Linked DNA regions of Arachidicoccus terrestris. The protein of the gene in region 2 binds, or shares a complex with, the protein of the main gene of each other region. Links are inferred from orthologs where the notes say so. Each region holds a gene or a part of one and is shown on either strand. Other genes may lie near its edges.

Region 1 (6,630 bases), 460 kb from region 2 along the record:
GCAAAAAGATCAAATGTATTATTCATGACAGGCGTACCGCTGAGCGCGATCCTGCTCACCGCCCGGATCATGCTTACCGAGCGCGTGATACTGGCCGTCGTATTTTTAATATTATGACTTTCATCGATGACAGCCACCTGCCAGACAAGTGAACAGAGTTTATCAATATCCTGTCTGACGGTGCCATAACTGGCGATCAGCAGGTCATAATCGCCTTCCAGAAATCCGGTCCAACTCCTTGAAGGGCCCGTATAGAGATAAGTGGATTTACCCGGCAGGTATTTTTCCATCTCCTGCTGCCAGTTGTGCAAGAGCGAAGCGGGGCATATAACAATACTTCTGCCATCGGGAGTGAGTTCCCACTGCCTGGCCAGAAAACAGATGGTCTGAAGGGTTTTCCCCAGGCCCATATCATCAGCCAGGCAGGCGCCGGCTTGCATCTCCGATAACAGCACCATCCACTCATAGCCTTTTTGCTGATAGGGCCTCAAAGTCGCCTGTACTGCGGCCGGTACTTCGTAGACGATCTCCTTATTTTCCTGCCATTTCCTCCAGGCAGCCCGCCAGCTATCGGGTAAGATGTTTTCTGCGATCTGTTTAGCGTCCTGCTGTTTATTCTGTACTTCCCAAAATAGCCAGGAAGGCAATAAGAGTGTATGCTTCTCTATCTGGGCATGTTTTATATACACCCCATACTGCAGTTGCCACTCCTCCGGAAAAACAGCAATACTGTCGTCTTTCAACAGTACATTATTCTGTCCGGCGAGCAGCATTTTCTGTATCGTTGTTGCCGGCACCTGCTCTTTATCGAAACAGACTTTCAGCTCAATCAATATGCTTGCTCCATTATTGGAGATCAGCTTCATACTGGTGGCCGGTTCATGTGGACTATACTTAAAGTGAGAGAGTTTATCCAGACCTAAGATCTGCACATTTTCTTCCAGCAGGTTTTTATAGGCCTTGACAAACCATTGTTTTTTTCTGGCTTCAGAAAATGAAAGATAAAAAAAGCCTCTTTTAGCCTGAGCCGGAAAAGCCGTATGCAATCCCTTTACATAGGTCAGGAATGCCTCTTCCCGTTCTTTGTCTCTGTAGATACGGTAGCCGATGCCCTTATGCATCAATTCCTGTGACGGCACATAAGTACCGTCCACCATCAGATGATCGTAGCTCCAACGCGGCATAAAGACCAAAAAAGCATCATTGAGCTCAGAGAGCTGAATGCTGCACTGCGGCCGCTCCCGGATCTCCCGGATCTCAAAAAACCCATTCTTAATGACCGTATAATCGAGTTCCAGGCGGCGAAGAATTTTCTCGGGAAACTTTTCCGCGGTTAAATTTTCTGATTCCGCCTCCATTTCTTCCAGCCACTTAAGGATCTTATAATCCTTTAGTGTCAAAAATTGCCAGTCATTACCGCCACGGACCATAAATTCAAATCTGCTGTCCTGTGAAAGCGGGGCGGTCCGGCCGTTACGTTTAATGTAAGGGATGGCATAAAACTTATTTTCCTGTCGGACCAGTTCAAAATGTATGGATAAAATCTGATTGGATATCTGGCAGGGCTCCAGTTTTTTAGTGTTGGTTACCGGGTCTGTCGTCCATTGATAATGCAACAGCACATGGGAGGCTTTGGCAAAACGCGTTACCTGCTCATAGGTATGTTTACAAACCTGTTCAGCGACCATTCGCTGGATGCCAGGATCATTTCCCGCCCGTGTAAGCAACATTTCCGCCGCCCCTATTTTCATTTGATTAGCTTCCTTGCCAATTGATTCGAGAAACTGGTTATAGGTAGAGGAAAACCCGGCTCTCAGGTTTTTAATATTTTTCTTATTGATTTCGCCTTTGCGGTAGGTCGTTACTTTTCCATTGGTCACAATAGAGAGAAAGGAAAAATACCCGTTATTTTTCTTTAGATTTTCCGGCTCCCATAACAGGCCCAATTCTAATTTTCCACTCATATTTCTAACGCGCTTTATCTTCTTTTTTATGGGCTAAGTTAGCCTAAAAACAAAAGAGGGTAGTCCGTCTTAGTTGTTACTTGGCCACCCTCTTCTTGCGCCTGTTCAGGCAATGTATCATTTTGCTTACTTCATCTTGAAAGATTCCATAAACTTAGTCGTAAACTCCCCTTTGCGAAACTGCTCATCCTGCATCAGTTGCAGATGGAATGGAATGGTCGTTTTTACACCATCTCCCTCAATTACATATTCACTCAGGGCACGGTACATCGTATCAATCGCTTCTTCCCTGGTTCTGGCCACCGCGATCAGTTTGGCGATCATGGAATCATAGTAGGGAGGGATCGCATAACCGGAATACACGTGGCTGTCCACACGGACACCATGTCCGCCAGGTGTATTAAGTGTCTTAATTGTACCGGGAGAAGGCCTGAAGTCATTATAGGGATCCTCCGCATTAATACGGCATTCAATAGCGTGCATTACCGGGACATAATTCTTACCGGAGATCTTCTCTCCCATGGCAATTTTGATCTGTTCTTTGATCAGATCAAAATTAATGACTTCTTCCGTCACACAATGCTCTACCTGTATACGGGTATTCATTTCCATAAAGTAGAAATTGCGATGTTTGTCTACCAGAAATTCAATGGTTCCCACACCTTCATAATTGATAGAAGCAGCAGCCTTGATAGCGGCAGCGCCCATCGCTTCTCTCAACTCCGGCGTCATGAAAGGAGAAGGTGATTCTTCTACCAGCTTCTGGTGACGGCGCTGAATAGAGCAATCTCTTTCACTCATATGACAGACGGTACCAAACTGGTCGCCGGCCACCTGTATTTCAATATGATGCGGTTCTTCCACAAATTTCTCCATATAAATACCATCGTTCTTAAAGGAAGCAGCCGCTTCCATTTTAGCCGTGGTGTAATTTTTCTCCATTTCCTCCTCTTTCCAGACAACCCGCATTCCTTTACCGCCACCTCCGGCGGTTGCTTTCAGGATCACCGGATAGCCCACGATCTTTGCGGACGCTTTCGCGTGCTCGAGACTCTGTAATAACCCTTCCACTCCGGGTACTACCGGCACACCGGCCTTGATCATCGTATCTTTAGCTGTCACTTTATCACCCATCATGTTGATCATCTCAGCAGTGGGTCCGATGAATTTCACGCCATGATCATTACAGATTTGGGCAAATTTGGCATTCTCGGCTAAAAACCCGTAACCCGGATGAATCGCGTCACTATTGGTAATCTCTGCTGCTGCCATAATATGCGCAATATTCAGGTAGGAGTCTACACTAGGAGCCTTACCAATACAGACGGCCTCATCTGCAAAACGTACATGGAGGCTTTCTTTATCAGCAGTAGAATAAACAGCAACCGTTTTAATACCCATTTCACGGCAGGTTCTGATAACCCTCAGGGCAATTTCTCCGCGATTGGCAATTAATATCTTCTTAAACATTGTATGAATTTGGTCATGATTAAATGGACACAGAAAGCTGATACATCACATCTGACACTTGCCTTTAGTATCCTAACCCCTGTCTGTCTTGTTCACCGGGGAAAAATTAACTGGGCCAACCGGCCCTAAACAAACAGGCCAGGCCATACGGCCGGGCGCTATATCTTTCTTTATTGGGGTTCTACCAAAAATAAAGGCTGATCGAATTCCACCGGAGAGGCGTCATCTACCAGTACTTTTACAACCGTACCTGACACCTCGCTTTCGATTTCATTGAACAGTTTCATGGCTTCAATTATACAGACAGACTGTCCGGGTTTTACTTCCTGTCCCACTTCAACGAGTAAGGGCTTATCCGGGGAGGCGCGACGGTAAAATGTGCCGATCATCGGGCTCTTGATGGTGACCAGGTTGCTCGTATCGGCTGCCGCTGCTTTCTTTTCAGCAGCGGGTGCTGGACCTTGCTGAGGCAATGGAGCGGGTGCTGCCGCCTGTGGCAGAAAATTCGGTTGAATGGGCTGCGCATTAACAAAAGTCTGGATGTTTTCCTTTTTCTGCTTGATGGTGATCTTGAAATCCTTCTCCTCGATGGAAAGCTCGCCTATATTGCTTTTGTTAATCGTCTTGATAAGTTCCTGGATCTGTTTATATTCCATGGTTAAAAATTAATTATGAATAATTACAATTTTATTGAAAATTACCGAATTTTTCTATACTAAAAAAACATAGCATGTGTTTAATATACCATGCGGTTTTCTCTAAAAATAGCGGGCGCTGGAAAGCGAGGCAAAAACCCTTTCCTTCATCTTCGGAAACGCATTTACCCAGCTTCAAGGCAAAGGACAAGTAGTCTCCTACTCCTTCACTCTTTCTACGTAATCCCCGGTCTTTGTATTGATACGGATCAATTCCCCTTCATTGACAAAAAGCGGCACATTGACAGTAGCGCCTGTTTCCAGCGTGGCAGGCTTGGTGGCACGGGTAGCGGTATCGCCTTTCAGGCCGGGTTCACAATAAGTTACCTGCAGAACAATTTTTTCAGGTAATTCAGCACCAATGGGCTGTTCTGTTTCTGTATTGATAAATACATTGACTTCGCTACCGTCCTTTAGGAATTGGGGGGCATCAATCATTTCTTCAGCGAGGGTAATCTGCTCAAATGTCTCATTATTCATCAGATTATACCCGGTTTCATCTTTATATAGGTACTGAAATGCGTGTTTTTCTACTCTGACAGGAAAAATGGTCTCTCCACTGTTCCAGGTCTTTTCAATCGTACGGTTGTTATCCACCCCTTTTAACTTTGCCCATACTTTGGCCGCGGCTCTTGCGGTTTTATTTTCTCCGAACTCTACGACAGAGTACAGGTTATTGTCTAATTTCAGGATTAAACCACGACTGATATCAGAAGTTGTAGCCATAAAAATCTTTACTTATTGATTATTTTGAAACGTTTACAAGAGGCAAATGTACTGATTAGGGAGCAAATCCGTTATTTTTTTTGCAAAAAATAGGCCTTTTCAGGCAGGGGTATTGTCCTTAAAAGCCCATAAATGCATACATCCGTACGTTTTATAGGGGCTCCACCCGTCAGAAATCTCCAACACCTGACGGCGGAACTGCTTTTTGTCTGCACGATCAAGTTTATATAAGCTGGCCATGGCCAGCTGAATACCCAGATCATCCACAGCAAAGATATTTTCGCGGCCCAGGGTGAACATTAAAAGCATTTCAACTGTCCAGCGCCCTACGCCCTTGATCTGGGTCAGCCATTCGATAACCTCCTCAGATTCCATGCCCTGGAGCCTTTTATCGGTTACTTTGTTATCCAGACAGAACCGGGCTACATTCAGCACATACTGGGATTTAGCATTACTGAGACCAATGGAGCGAAGCTGCGTTGGATCCAGGTCGCTGATTAGCTTAAGGGAGGGATTTTTTCGGCCACAGAGTCTGAAAAAGCGCTCATGGAGTACTTGGGCGACTCGGACGCTGAGTTGCTGGCCCATAATAGACTGAATCAGCCGGATAGGCGCTCCTGATCTCACTTGCAGCGGAGGCAGCGGGCTTAAAAGTGCCTTTCGTAAATGTTTATCCTTTTGGAGATGGACAAAATATTCCATAGCCCAGCGTTAAACGATTTTATAAACAAGAACGGCCAGAATATAAATGCAGGTGATCAAAAAAATACCCTTCGCCGTCTGATCGATCTTGCGATTGATATAGTAAGTGAAGATGATTACATTGGCCATCAAAGATATACTGGATACGGCCGTCAGTATAGATTTATTATGAAAGACAGCCCTTGCATACTCTTTAAAGGAAAAAACGGGAAAGAACTTAACCAGATAATACCCCAGTATACCGATCGACGGTGCCAAAAGGCCGATCAGTATTCCCAGTTTAACATTATCTTTTTTAAGCATCAAAATGTAGTTGTTTTTCCAGCGTTTCTTTTAATTTGTAATTGGTCAGGTCAAATTGCACCGGCACGACGCTTACGTAGTTATTGGCCAGTGCCCATACATCCGTATCAGGCTTCTCATCAAAATTAACGAATTCACCGGTCAGCCAGTAATATTTTTTTCCAGTCGGGTCTTTGCGCTCTTCAAAATCTTCCTCATATTTAGCATAAGCCTGCCTGCAGATCTTCACTCCCTGGATCAGATCCGCGGGTACAGCCGGAAAATTCACGTTCAGACATAAATGTTTGTCCAGTTTTTTATGTAACAGACTTTCTACCAGTAGTCTGGCATATTTGCGGGCACCTTCAAAATCAGCTTCCACACTAGGATCCAGCAAACTGAACCCCAGGCTGGGTATACCCTCGATGCTGGCTTCCAGTGCCGCAGACATCGTGCCTGAATAGATCACATTGATAGAATGATTGGCACCGTGATTAATACCACTCAAACAGATATCCGGTTTGCGATGCAGGACTTTATCAACAGCGAGCTTCACGCAGTCTACCGGCGTACCGGAGCAGTGATAACTTTCGACGCCGTTGCCAAAAAGCTGTGCTTTGACGAGTCTGAGCGGAAATCCGATAGTGATGGCATGCCCCATACCGCTTTGCGGCTTATCTGGCGCCACTACGACGACCTCTCCTAAATCACTTACCGCTTCCACCAGTGCCCGGATGCCAGGTGCATGGATGCTATCGTCATTGGTAATAAGAATAACGGGTCTGTCTTGT
Region 2 (6,373 bases):
TGCAGCTCAAAACGATTAGGACCAGCATACATGACGACACAGGAGACATCATTTTTTACAATTGGTCAGGAGGCGATTGCCGAATTCAAAGACAGAGGCAGTAAATTCCTGGCCTATGCATTCCCCATCAAACATCCGGAAGACTTTAAGCAGCGGCAATCGGAACTCAAAAAAGAACATGGCAAGGCCGTTCATTTTTGTTTTGCCTATAAATTGGGGCCGGACAATTTAATTTTCAGAAGTAGCGACGACGGAGAGCCTTCAGGCAGTGCCGGCAAACCGATTCTGGGTCAGATCACCAGTAAAGGGCTTACGGATGTAGCGATCATTGTGGTGCGCTATTTTGGTGGAACACTTCTGGGAGTGCCCGGACTGATCAATGCGTATAAAACGTCTGCCGCCCTAGCCTTGCAAATGGTACCTATCATTAAAAAACAGATTATGGAGGATTGCCAGTTGGACTTCGATTATACCCGGCTCGGTGAAGTAATGCGCTGGATTAAGACTTTTAATGCAACCATCAAAAGCCAGGAGTCTCAGCTATTTTGCAAAATGATCATCAGCATTCCTAAAGTATCTATGGAAGAGGCGACAACGGTATTCTCTTCGCTTCAGGCGGTCGATTTTAAAAAACTGGGTAAATAATTCTACGATTTAAAATCAGTTCTCTAAAAATAACAACCGTTTGTCTACATAGATAAAACAAATACCTTTAAATTGCCTGATAAAGTAGGAAAGTCCTTAATTTTGTCAGTCTGAAACATATATCTAAAAGTAAATATGAGCGAAGAAGAACTGAAATCAGAAAATAGTTATATACCGGAGCAGGATAAGAAAACGGAAGGAGAACCCAAACAAAGATGGTTTCAAAGATTGCGCAAAGGCATTCAGACAACCACCTCTGAAAAAAAAGAGGTCCCAGAAGGACTCTGGAGCAAATGCCCGGAATGTAATTATATCTGTACCTCCTCAGAACTGGAAGAAAACCTGTATGTGTGTCCCAAATGCGGATATCACCACCGGATCAGCAGTGAGGATTATTTCAAGATTTTATTTGACGATAGAAATTTTAAAGAACATTTTGAAGGAATCAAAAGTGTGGACTTTTTAGGGTTTACAGACTTAAAGTCCTATCAAAAACGTCTGGATGATATTTATAGTAAAACAGATCTCAAAGACAGCATGCGGGTTGCTTCCGGTAGCATGAACGGTGCACCCATCATTGTCGCTTGCATGGATTTTGCCTTTATTGGCGGTTCATTGGGCAGCGTGATGGGAGAAAAGTTCAGCCGGGCAGTAGATTATGCTATTGATAAAAAGGTCCCCTTTATGGTGATCAGTAAATCTGGAGGCGCACGCATGATGGAAAGCGCTTTTTCTCTGATGCAAATGGCGAAAACCAGTGCCAAGTTATCTCAATTAAGCGATGCCCAGCTGCCTTATGTTTCATTATTGACAGACCCAACCTTTGGTGGCGTCTCCGCCAGTTTTGCCATGCTGGGCGATATCAATATCGCTGAGCCAGGTGCCCTGATCGGATTTGCAGGCCCACGTATTATAAAAGAGACGATAAGAAAGGATTTACCTAAGGGTTTTCAACGCAGTGAGTTCTTATTAGATCACGGTTTTCTGGATTTCATTGTAGACAGAAAATCCTTGAAAGACAAGCTAAGTGTTATGCTCCGTCACTTCAAAGTTTAAAAAACAGACGCAGCAAATACAATTACATTCAAACGCACGGCATTTCTGGTCCAACCGGTAACCGTGCTATTTTGTCAATGACGCTATTGTAGCAAGGCAAAATTATCCCAGGGTTATTGATAGAAAGATAAAAATGTTATGGGCGCAACACATTCCAACAGACAGGCATATTTTCATTACAACATTGATACTAAGTATGTTGCGGGTATTGTATTACTTGGCACCGAAGTCAAGAGTATCCGTAGTGGCAAGGTAAGTTTCAATGACAGTTTCTGTCTGTTTGATAAAGGAGAACTCTGGTTAAGAGGGCTTTTTATCGGCCAATACGGATTAGGCACCACTAACAACCACATTCCGGTACATGACAGAAAATTACTGCTGACCAAAAGAGAACTAAAAAGGCTACAGGCAAGCATTAAAGAGAAAGGGCTCACTATTATCCCGTTACAGGTCTTTATCAATGATAAAAACCTCGTCAAAGTGGAAATCGGTGTAGCCAAAGGTAAAAAACTCCACGACAAACGGGAAACCCTCAAAAAACGAGATACCGACCGGGAAATCAAACGTTATCTCAAATAGCGCACTATTCCGTTTTTAATGGTCCGTCCACTGATCCTATAAAATATTTCTAAAGTCCATTACTTCTCTGCATTCATTAAAATCTTTAACGTAATTTCATCAGCGGAAACTTCATACCATGGAACCGCCGTACGGTCATTGTATATTTGATGGCTATTGGCGGATTTCGGGATGCCATTTTAAAACATTTAAATTAAACAGATGAAAAAGCTAATTCTGGTTTGCCTGTTTGCCATCGGTCTTGGCGTTCTAGCCAGCGCGCAACAGCCTAAAAAAAGAGCCAGCCCCAAAGACAGTGTATCAGCCACAACGACATCCGGTGTCAATATTAAAATTGTCTATGGCAGGCCTTATTTAAAGGGTAGAGAGATTACCACCATTGTTCCTTTCGGCAAAGTATGGCGTACCGGTGCGAATGAGGCTACACTCTTCCAGGTTGATCAGGATGTTACAATCGAAGGAAAGAAACTGCCGGCGGGCAAGTATAGCCTTTACACGATTCCCGATAAAGATCAGACGGTACTGATATTTAACAAACTCTGGAATCAATGGGGTACAAATTATGACGAATCCAACGATTTTATGCGTGTAGAAGTACCCACAAAAATGAGTACTGATCAGGTAGAGCAATTTACCATCAAATTAGATGATACAGGTCTGGTCACTTTACGCTGGAGCAACTGGGATATTGAATTTACTGTAAAAAAATCCTAGCCGAAATTAAAATAGGAATGATCTATTTGGATTATAATGCAACCACACCGGTGGATGAAAGGGTAATATCTAAGATCTTACCCTTTTTTTCTATGCAGTTCGGCAATGCAGCCAGTGCCCACCCCTATGGTCGTAAGGCCCATGAAGCGGTGGAGAATGCCCGTAGCCGGATTGCCAGATCAATGGGTGCCGACCCGTCAGAAATCATTTTTACCTCCGGCGCCACCGAGAGCTGCAACCTGGCGATCAAAGGAGTTCTTGAAACTTACAGATCAAAGGGACGACATATTATTACTGTCACAACAGAGCACCCCGCAGTTCTGGACACCTGCAAGTGGCTGGAACAAAAAGATGCAGAACTAACCTATCTTCCGGTTAATTCAGCAGGGATGATCGATCTGAAAGTATTAGAAACCGCTATCCGACCGGACACGGTACTGGTCGCTGTAATGGTCGCCAATAATGAAACAGGGGTGATCCAACCTTTCCGGCGGATCGGGGAATTATGTCATAAAAAAGGGGTCCTCTTTTTTACAGATGCCACTCAAGCCCTGGGGAAATTACCGATTCATGTTCTAAACGACAATATCGATTTAATGGCTTTCTCAGGTCACAAAATATATGCACCCAAAGGAATTGGTGGATTATATGTCCGCAGAAAAAACCCCAGAGTGCGGCTTAGTGAACAGATACACGGAGGCGGTCATGAAAAAGCCATGCGAAGCGGTACACTGAACGTGCCGGACATTGTAGGACTGGCAGAAGCGCTTTCCATTTGTAAAGACCCTCGCGAGGTACAAAGTTTACAAAATATCCAGTCCCTTAGAGATCGGCTCGAGCATGCACTGACAAAACTGCCTGGCGTACAAGTAAACACAGACAGGGAAACACCCCGGCTGGGACATGTCAGTAATCTCCGGTTTGAGGGCACCATAGGCAGGCAGCTTCTCGGGCGTTTAAACCCCGACATTGCGGTTTCAAGCGGCTCTGCCTGCAGTACGGCCAGTAACGAGCCCAGTCATGTCCTTTTAGCAATGGGTCTGTCTGAAGATCAGGCCAGAAGCAGTATCCGGTTTAGCCTGGGAAGATTTACAACTGAACAGGATATTACAACTGCCATATTAAAAGTGACGGATGCCGTAAGAGATCTAAGCGGCCGGTAGCAGTAGTTGCCTAAACAATCAGGTGCATAAAAGAAGAAAAAGAATTGCCAATCCAAAAATCCTTTATTTTTACATCATGAACATAACACTACTAACAACAACTATTACAACTCTGGTCTCAACACCGCTTTCAACGCTTACTATGGCCCTGACACACACAGAAATCGTTTATGGTATCTTTGGCATCGTCCTGATCATAGCATTGCTGCTGGATTTAGGACTCATGAGTAAAAAAGGAAAAGAGATCTCCATCAAGCAGGCAAGTATTCAAACCGCTTTCTGGATCGGACTTTCCCTTGCATTTTGGGTCTTTGTCTGGTATGAAAATGGCTCGAATGCCGCCACCAAATATATTTCGGCTTATCTAATGGAATGGAGCCTTAGCATTGACAATATATTTGTATTCATACTCATATTTGCGGCTTTTAAAGTTAAAGAAAGCGATATGGGCCGTGCCCTGCTGATAGGCATTCTGCTGGCCATTGTCTTTAGAATCCTGTTTATCGCCGTAGGTATTGGCCTGATTGACCGTTTCCACTGGGTTATGTATATATTCGGGGCCTTTTTACTCTACACAGGAATTAAGCTCTTCGCCCAAAAGGAATCTCATGAATTCAATATGATGGACTCTAAATTCTTTAAATGGATACAACGTGCCCTTCCATTTACAGACGAAGAGCCCATGGGCAAATATGTCATCAAAAGAAATGGCAAAAAGTTTTTTACATCACTGACCCTGGTAGTCATTGTCCTGGCCGTTACCGATATCGCCTTTGCGCTGGATAGTATCCCTACAGTAGTTTCCCTTGTAAAAGACAGCCCGAATGCAGCATTTTCAAGCAGTGACATCTTGGTTATATATTCCAGTAATATTTTTGCGATCCTGGGACTGAGAAGCCTGTTTTTTCTGTTGAGAGGCGCGGCTAACAAGTTTAGATTCCTTCAACAAGGCATTGCCTTTATTCTGATCTTTATCGGGGTGAAAATGCTCATTGAATTTTTCCATATCCATATTCCGATAGGGATCTCCCTGGGTGTTATCGTGCTGTGTGTAGGCATCAGTATTGCTGCGTCAATTATGATTCCTGTAAAGGAAGAGAGTCCTACGACAGAGCAACCATAGCTGAACAGCGCTTAATGGCCTAATAATGAGATTGTCCGGGTAAAAGAAATGTCCGCTTCATTTGAACGTGAAGCGGACATTTCTTTTACTGCTATTATAATTTATCTCAAGGCAACACGCACAGGATACGCTAAAACAGACTCGGCTGGTCATCCGCATTTCCGGCTGTTTTTTTGGGACTGATCCATTCCATCGCTACAGATTTACTGAAGTCCATTAACTTGGCACCGACGGCTTTCCAGCCCATCACTTCTACCAGGTTTGCAATGCGAAACTTAGTCGTCCTTTGGGAACTTCCTCTGCCAATCTGAACTTGTAAGACCGGCTGTTCATCCATGGTTACAGCCTCAACATAGTTTCCTTCTCCGTCCTTGATAAAACTGAATTTAGACTTCATGGTGTTGGTTTCAATCCTGAACCGCTTAACATTAAACTGTTTTTTATCATTATCCAGATAAACCGCTGTAATGACTTTTTCAGGATCAAACTTCTCTATAAGAATAACCTTCTCTACATCAAATCGTTGTGATAACTCAGTATCGACAATCTCATAGCTGCCGTCACTATAAATCACGAGGATATTTTCGTCGTCAAAAGACCCCAGGAGATTACCTTTCTCTTCCATATTAAGTCGGCCAAACTTATCATCAAACCAAAGTTTTCGGCCTTCCAACGTGGATTTCCCTTTCTCCTTTAATTTAACAGAGCGAATCGGATATTTAACCACTTGATTACCATTAGAGCTTCTGCCTTTAATCTCCAGCGTACTAAAATCGAAGTCAAGCTCTTTATTCCGGGCATTACAGTTAGGGCTGAGTAAAATGCGAACAACTTCCGCTTCTCCATTGGGATTCGCTGTAAAATAATGTACCTTGCTCTTATCGCTTCCTTTGGTAAGGTCGTATTCCTTATCTCTTGTGATGGCAGTCACATTAAAACGTTTGGCATAGGAAACGCCAGATTTCCCATCCACATAGATCATATTAAAGGTAGTCCTTTCGTCTCCTTTCTGGAAGACAGCTGCGTGCAGAATATCTTTGCCGATAAAGACTTTATCCGCCACACGGACAACTTTCATCTTCCCTGCCTTGGT
Region 3 (6,630 bases), 810 kb from region 2 along the record:
TGAACCTGGCCATCAGATTCCATTTATGTATAATTATACATCCTCACCCTATAAGACACAGCGTGTAGTGAGAAAGATATTACAAGAGGCATACGGCGATGGGCCCGGCGGCGTAGACGGTAATGACGATGCCGGTCAAATGAGTGCCTGGTATATTTTTGCCTCTATGGGGTTTTATCCGGTAGATCCGGTTTCAGGTACCTTTATGTTAGCAAGCCCCATTTTTGATAGTATATCGCTACGATTAGGAAATGGAAAAGTCCTTTCTATTCACGTGACAAGTGCATCCGATTCGGCTAGCTACATTGATCACATCAATCTAAATGGGAAAACATATCATAAAAACTACCTCTCCAGAATGCTCTTTGATCAGGGCGGTTATCTTCAAATATGGTTAACGGATCACCCTACAAAGTGGGGAAGCGGAGCAGAAGAACGCGGCCCCTCTTTATCTGACAGCGAATCAGGCTCCACGCCGTAGACGAAGATATCGTCCAAATTATCGGAAGCTTAAAATCAGCATTACCTATGTTTCCTTAATTGACATGCACGCGGCGGTCACTATAAATCAGAAGGAAAGCAATTACCCCTCCTCCAAAAAAACATAAAATGAGTGGTAAAACACCATTCACTAAATAATGACTAACCACAGATCCCAACGACGCGCCAATAAAAAAGAAAAAAGTTCCATAGATAGCAGAAGCAAATCCCGCCGTATCGCCTAATGGTTCAAGCCCCAATGCGCTGCTGTTGGGTTCGATGGCCAGGTTCAATGCCAACATAGGTGCAACAGCTAGAAAAAAGACCCACATCCTTGGCGTATGGCCAGATAGAATCGTATACAGTAGCAAGAGCCCTCCGATAGTTGTATAAATAACTATCAACCCCCTCAATGTTCTTCTGGCTCCAAAACGATTAACTAACCGTGCGTTTAAAGAAGTAGTAAATGCCATAAGTAATCCAATACCTGCGAAGATCCAGGTAAATAATTCTGGATGACCAAACTTTTCTGCAATAATATATTCTGAACTGGCAATGTACGCACTAAATGCAGCGAATAGAATAGTAGATGTGCCGGCATACCGGATAAACTGCCGGTTCATGACTATCTTGACAAAAGACGATTGTATATTATTCCAATTAACAGGCCTCCGGCTTTGCTTGGGCAATGACTCTTCTAAGCGGAATGACCATAGGAAAACAAAGGCTGCAAATAGGGAAGGCGCCAGAAAAACCATATGCCAGGTAGAAATTGCCAAGATGATCTTACCTAAAAAGGGCGCAAAGACAGGCGTAAATAGGAAAACTGTAAAAATAAGGGACATAATACGTGCCATTTGATCTCCTACAAATCTGTCACGGACTCCGGCAACAGTTGTAGAGAAAACAGCTGAAGCGCCCATTCCTGCTACAAATCTCGCGACAAACATAACAGGAAGGCTAGGAGCGAATGCAGCAATGACACCGCTAATGATATAAAGAGGAAAGCCAATTCTTAAAATAGTCAATCTTCCAAAATGGTCAGAGAGTATTCCAAAAATAAGTTGGGCTATCTGACCCATAAAGAAGAAAACAACAATATTGGCTGTAACATTGGAATCGGGTGGGAGTTCAAAATAATTCCCCACTGCTCCGAAAACAGGCAGCATAATATCAATACCCAAGGCCGTCAACATCATTGAACTGGCCGAGAGCGCTATAAATTCGCCAGATTTTATTTTCATTTTTGCCATGACTGGAAAACCGTTGTAATGCTCTGCGATTGCACAAATATCGGGCTAAAACCGATTGGACCAGCTCATGCGTAAGTGGCGGACGTATGAACCGGCCGATCGCTGATGTCATTAGACTACATTCTGATTTTATTATGCGATCTTAAGTGATCATGGGGAAGCTCCAGACAGATAAAGTTAGCCAAAGAAGCCTTCCCAGAATTCCGTCAGATAAATCAGATTTCCCTTTTCACTAAAATTGCGTAAAATCAAAGAATATTCTGTGTTTAATATACTATTAAGCCGGCTGATAAGTATGAACAACAATACCTCCTGGAAAATATTTCACATCTACCAATTTTAAATCCAATTGCTCCCTCAATCCATTTAATATAGGTAATCCGGAGCCCAGGATTACCGGGTGGATGGCCAGTTGATATTCATCAATGAGTTCAGTAGCAATCAGGTTGCGCATAAATTCAGCACCACCGATCGCAACAATGGGCTTTCCAGATTCCTGTTTTAGTGCCTTGATTTCTTCCGTAAGATCTCCATTAAACACCTCTGCCTGCGCCCATGACACTGCTGCGGGCAGCTCCTTGTCCTTGGGTGCAATACCACTGGCCGCATCATATCCTTTTCTGGTAAAGACCCCTTTTGGGATTTCATTCATGGGTGCTGCAAAAGGGCCGGTAGCTGAAGGCCAGTAAGAAACCATGTCATGAAAGCTTTTACGGCCCATAATAATCAACCCCGCTTCCTTAGTGACACCTACAGACCAGGCCCTGGATTCTTCGTCCGAGCTTCTGAAAAGCCAGTCCATCTTGCCGTTTCCCGTACTTACAAAGCCGTCAACAGACATCGACATCTTCATCATTAGTTTACGCATAATTTAAAAGTTTTATTTCCCAAAATTAGATCGTTCACGTGGGAATACTCAAGGTAAATAACGACAAAATAGAGGGGCAATTATGCGCGCTAATCTATTCTCTTTCTGTTAGCTTTTTGTATTACTTAATTTATCAAAAAATATAGAAATATATTATATACACAAAAAAAGCAGCTATGATAAATTTATAACTGCTTTAATTTCATAAGTCATATTTCCAAAACTGACTTAAATTCATTTTAATTTTCTGCTCTTCCTGTTGGACTTGAACCAACGACCCTCTGATTAACAGTCAGATGCTCTAACCAACTGAGCTAAGGAAGAATCTTCTTTTTCAAGAAGCGGACCGGACGAGACTCGAACTCGCGACCTCCGCCGTGACAGGGCGGCATTCTAACCAACTGAACTACCGATCCAAATATGCATCTCTGCAAATGTATAAAGAACTTATTTCAAAACCCGCAAATCTTCCATTTTTGTAGGCAAAAAGAATTCATCTGAAATTCCTTTATTTTGCTCTCCCTGTTGGACTTGAACCAACGACCCTCTGATTAACAGTCAGATGCTCTAACCAACTGAGCTAAGGAAGAATCTTAACTTTTCAAGAAGCGGACCGGACGAGACTCGAACTCGCGACCTCCGCCGTGACAGGGCGGCATTCTAACCAACTGAACTACCGATCCAAATTACCCAGAACTACTTGATATCCTTTGTTTTGGGTGTGCAAATATAAGGACAAATAATTTTATCAAACAAATATTTTTTAAAAAAATTTTCTAACGTTACTTTTACACTCGATATTACTAAAAGTTAAACAATTATGCCGCAGTATCCCAACAGACAGTTTCTGGATTTTGAGAAACCTATCAAGGAGTTATATGAACAAATTGACCAGGCAAAGAAACTGGCTGAGAAGAACCCAAAAATTGATTACAACTCAAACATAGAACAATTAGAGTCTTTGATAGAAGCCAAGCGCAAAGAAATCACTGATAATCTGACACCCTGGCAGCGTGTGCAATTGAGCCGCCATCCCGATCGCCCCTATACACTAAAGTACATTGATAAAATGACGAAGGACTTTATTGAGCTATATGGGGACCGTAATGTCAAAGATGACAAAGCGATGGTAGGTGGGTTTGCCGATTTAGATGGTGAAACTGTCATGTTTATCGGCCAGCAAAAAGGCACCAATACCAAACAGCGTCAATTGCGAAATTTTGGAATGGCGAATCCTGAAGGGTATCGTAAAGCCTTAAGACTCATGAAATTGGCCGAAAAATTCGGCAAACCTATTGTCACCCTGATTGATACTCCTGGAGCCTTTCCAGGCATGGAAGCAGAAGAAAGGGGGCAGAGTGAGGCTATCGCCCGCAATATTTACGAGATGTTCCGCCTGAAGGTGCCCGTTATCTGTATAATAATCGGAGAGGGAGCTAGCGGTGGTGCATTGGGTATTGGTGTAGGGGATAGGGTATTTATGCTTGAAAACTCTTGGTACACAGTGATTTCCCCTGAAAACTGCAGCTCTATTCTATGGAGAAGCTGGGATTATAAAGAAACAGCTGCCGAACAGCTCAAATTAACTTCTGATTATATGAGCGAGTTTGGACTGGTGGACGGTGTTATTGCGGAACCTGTCGGCGGAGCACACTGGGATTACGACCAGGCCGCTACCACCTTAAAAGACACGATCAAGAAGACGTTGGCAGAGCTCAAAAAAATCCCGGCAGAAAAGCGGATCACACAACGCATCGCCAAATTTGAAAAAATGGGCAATTTTATTGAATCATAATTACCGGTTCATCAGATATTATAACATCATCATTAAAATTTAATACAGCAAATTATTATGTCGCTGAAAAGTTCTTTAAGAGGTACAGGCGTTGCCATTGTGACGCCATTTAACGAAGATCACTCCATTGATTTTGAGGCATTAGGTAAAGTTATTGACTTTCAGATTGACGGCGGTATCGAATATTTGGTCACCCTGGGCACCACTGGTGAAACCCCTACAATTTCTAAGGAAGAGCAAATACAGATCATCGAATATACTTATGAAAGGGTTGGAGGCAGAGTTCCGGTCGTAGTGGGTATCGGAGGCAATAACACGCTGGCTGTGGTGGAAATGTTGAAAACTTTCCCCCTGCAAAAAGCAACAGCTATACTAAGTGCGGCTCCCTATTACAGTAAGCCTTCCCAGGAGGGCATCTTCCAACATTATAAGGCCTTGGCTGAGGCCAGTCCCAAACCTATACTTTTATACAATGTTCCTCATCGCACGGGTAAAAATATTGACGCTGAGACTGTTATCAGACTGGCAAAAGAGGTAAAGAATATTGGTGGCATTAAAGAAGCATGTGGTAATTTTACCCAGTTTGCTCACATTTTAAGAGATGTTCCGGAAGATTTTCTGGTGACCAGCGGGGAAGATGATATTGCTATCCCACAGATCGCGATGGGTATGCAGGGGGTGATTACGGTTGCTGGTAATGCTTTTCCCAAAGAAGTTTCTACAATGGTTCGCCTTGCACTGGATGGAAAATTCAAGGAGGCAACAAGCATTAATAATAAAATACTAGACGTATTTACACTGTTGTTTAATGAAAATAATCCTGCAGGTATTAAGGCCTTCTTATTTGAGAAAGGGTTGATCAAAAATGAACTGCGTTTGCCAGTCGTGCCGCTGAGTTCACCGAACCATCAAAAAATAAAGGAATTTTTAAGGAACTATATCGCCTAATGGCTTAAAAGCGGTATGCAAGAGACAATACTCTTTTGTCTTTTGAAGCAAAAAGAGCCGATTTTTATCGACTATTACAGGAAATAAAAATTGGCTCTTTTTATAATTATTGTCTAAGTACATGGTCAGTCACTTTCAAAAGCCTTGACTAACGCTGCATCTAAAGACGTTTCGTCGTCAGTTCCTGTAAATCGGCCAATAATCTTACCGTTTGGATCAATCAGTATTTTCGTGGGCAATACATGGATGCCAAATTTCCCTGATATATCCTTTGGATTTTCTGCACCGGGCGCCAAACTTTTGTCATAGCCTCTAAGCACATTATGCCAGATGCCTACACCGTCTTTTGTGACAGCAGCTTTCCACTTTTCAGGTGCGAAATCATCATCAGACACACCAATTATTTCCAGTCCTTTATCATGATATCTATGGTATAATTCCTTCATATGCGGATTGCTTGCTCTACAAGGCACACACCAGCTGGCCCAAAAATCCAACAGCACATATTTGCCCTTAAATGCCGATAACTGCAAAGATTTGCCGTTTATGTCAGTGGCTTGAAAATCCGTTGCTATACTACCAGGGGAGCCTTTTTTTATTTTCGCAATTTCTTTTGCCAGTTCCTGCCCGCTTGTACTCGCTTGTAATTTTGAGCCGAGTGCATTATAATATTTCTCAAGTGAATCGATTTTCATTTTGCTGACATAAAAGCGTAGTAAATAAGCCGTAACGGCGCTTTGTGGATGCGCCCTGAAAAAGGATTTTTCCATTTCCTCCCGCTGCTCAACATAGGGTAGGAGCACCCAGTTTTTTAGTTCCTGGTACTCGGTATTGCTTCTCTTATTGACATTGTGTAAGGTATCCATAACCACCTGCCATTGATGATCGAGCTTTTCCTGACGATCAACTAATGGCTGGTATTGATCCTGCGTTTCAGAACCGTGAACCCGGCTATTTTTTAAATATTCTCCCACTTGGCGGGCCTGAAGATTTCCCGGTTCCAGAAAGAAACGGTAACCATTTTCATTACTTAATCTATTGTTATCTTCTTTTATACCCATATAGACCATCGCTGGCCCGGCCACTGTGCCTGAAAAGTGATAAGCATTATTTTTAATTTCTACACTGTCTGTTCTGCGATTACCATTCTGGTCAGGATAATAGAGGTAGATCCATTTGCCATCGTTGCCTTTTGTCGTTCCATTTAAATGAAACGTCTGGCTGTATCCTTTACCTGCAAGCGCAAAAAACAATACTAATAACAGCGGACAAAGCGACTGTTTTAT

The links.
Region 1: the proteins of accD (region 2) and accC are in contact, whole or in part, in a solved structure (PDB 8UXZ), measured with the Escherichia coli proteins. The link is inferred for Arachidicoccus terrestris from one-to-one orthologs.
Region 3: the proteins of accD (region 2) and K9M52_RS17590 are in contact, whole or in part, in a solved structure (PDB 8UXZ), measured with the Escherichia coli proteins. The link is inferred for Arachidicoccus terrestris from one-to-one orthologs.

Annotation. Positions count from the first base shown.
Region 1 is NZ_CP083387.1:3,224,857-3,231,486, reverse strand. Bases 1,263-4,259 are described here. They hold accC (acetyl-CoA carboxylase biotin carboxylase subunit), read right to left. Parts: upstream 3,435-4,259; coding sequence 2,091-3,434; downstream 1,263-2,090. Other genes in these bases: accB (acetyl-CoA carboxylase biotin carboxyl carrier protein), read right to left, coding at 3,605-4,090; K9M52_RS12585 (DEAD/DEAH box helicase), read right to left, coding at 1,263-1,964. In the rest of the region: more of K9M52_RS12585, read right to left, coding at 1-1,262; efp (elongation factor P), read right to left, coding at 4,289-4,855; K9M52_RS12565 (DNA-3-methyladenine glycosylase family protein), read right to left, coding at 4,955-5,557; K9M52_RS12560 (hypothetical protein), read right to left, coding at 5,567-5,860; 5'/3'-nucleotidase SurE, read right to left, coding at 5,853-6,630. UniProt on the Escherichia coli protein: This protein is a component of the acetyl coenzyme A carboxylase complex; first, biotin carboxylase catalyzes the carboxylation of the carrier protein and then the transcarboxylase transfers the carboxyl group to form malonyl-CoA.
Region 2 is NZ_CP083387.1:3,682,569-3,688,941, reverse strand. What follows is about bases 1-2,740. They hold accD (acetyl-CoA carboxylase, carboxyltransferase subunit beta), read left to right. Parts: upstream 1-780; coding sequence 781-1,701; downstream 1,702-2,740. Other genes in these bases: K9M52_RS14310 (DUF2911 domain-containing protein), read left to right, coding at 2,482-2,740; smpB (SsrA-binding protein SmpB), read left to right, coding at 1,840-2,280; K9M52_RS14325 (IMPACT family protein), read left to right, coding at 31-645; ribD (bifunctional diaminohydroxyphosphoribosylaminopyrimidine deaminase/5-amino-6-(5-phosphoribosylamino)uracil reductase RibD), read left to right, coding at 1-19. Outside these bases: more of K9M52_RS14310, read left to right, coding at 2,741-2,994; K9M52_RS14305 (cysteine desulfurase family protein), read left to right, coding at 3,012-4,157; K9M52_RS14300 (TerC/Alx family metal homeostasis membrane protein), read left to right, coding at 4,234-5,280; K9M52_RS14295 (DNA gyrase/topoisomerase IV subunit A), read right to left, coding at 5,411-6,373.
Region 3 is NZ_CP083387.1:4,495,201-4,501,830, reverse strand. What follows is about bases 2,412-5,408. They hold K9M52_RS17590 (acetyl-CoA carboxylase carboxyltransferase subunit alpha), read left to right. Parts: upstream 2,412-3,421; coding sequence 3,422-4,396; downstream 4,397-5,408. Other genes in these bases: dapA (4-hydroxy-tetrahydrodipicolinate synthase), read left to right, coding at 4,454-5,344; K9M52_RS17615 (dihydrofolate reductase family protein), read right to left, coding at 2,412-2,601. Outside these bases: K9M52_RS17625 (GH92 family glycosyl hydrolase), read left to right, coding at 1-481; K9M52_RS17620 (MFS transporter), read right to left, coding at 537-1,724; more of K9M52_RS17615, read right to left, coding at 2,011-2,411; K9M52_RS17580 (TlpA disulfide reductase family protein), read right to left, coding at 5,470-6,630. UniProt on the Escherichia coli protein: Component of the acetyl coenzyme A carboxylase (ACC) complex. First, biotin carboxylase catalyzes the carboxylation of biotin on its carrier protein (BCCP) and then the CO(2) group is transferred by the carboxyltransferase to acetyl-CoA to form malonyl-CoA.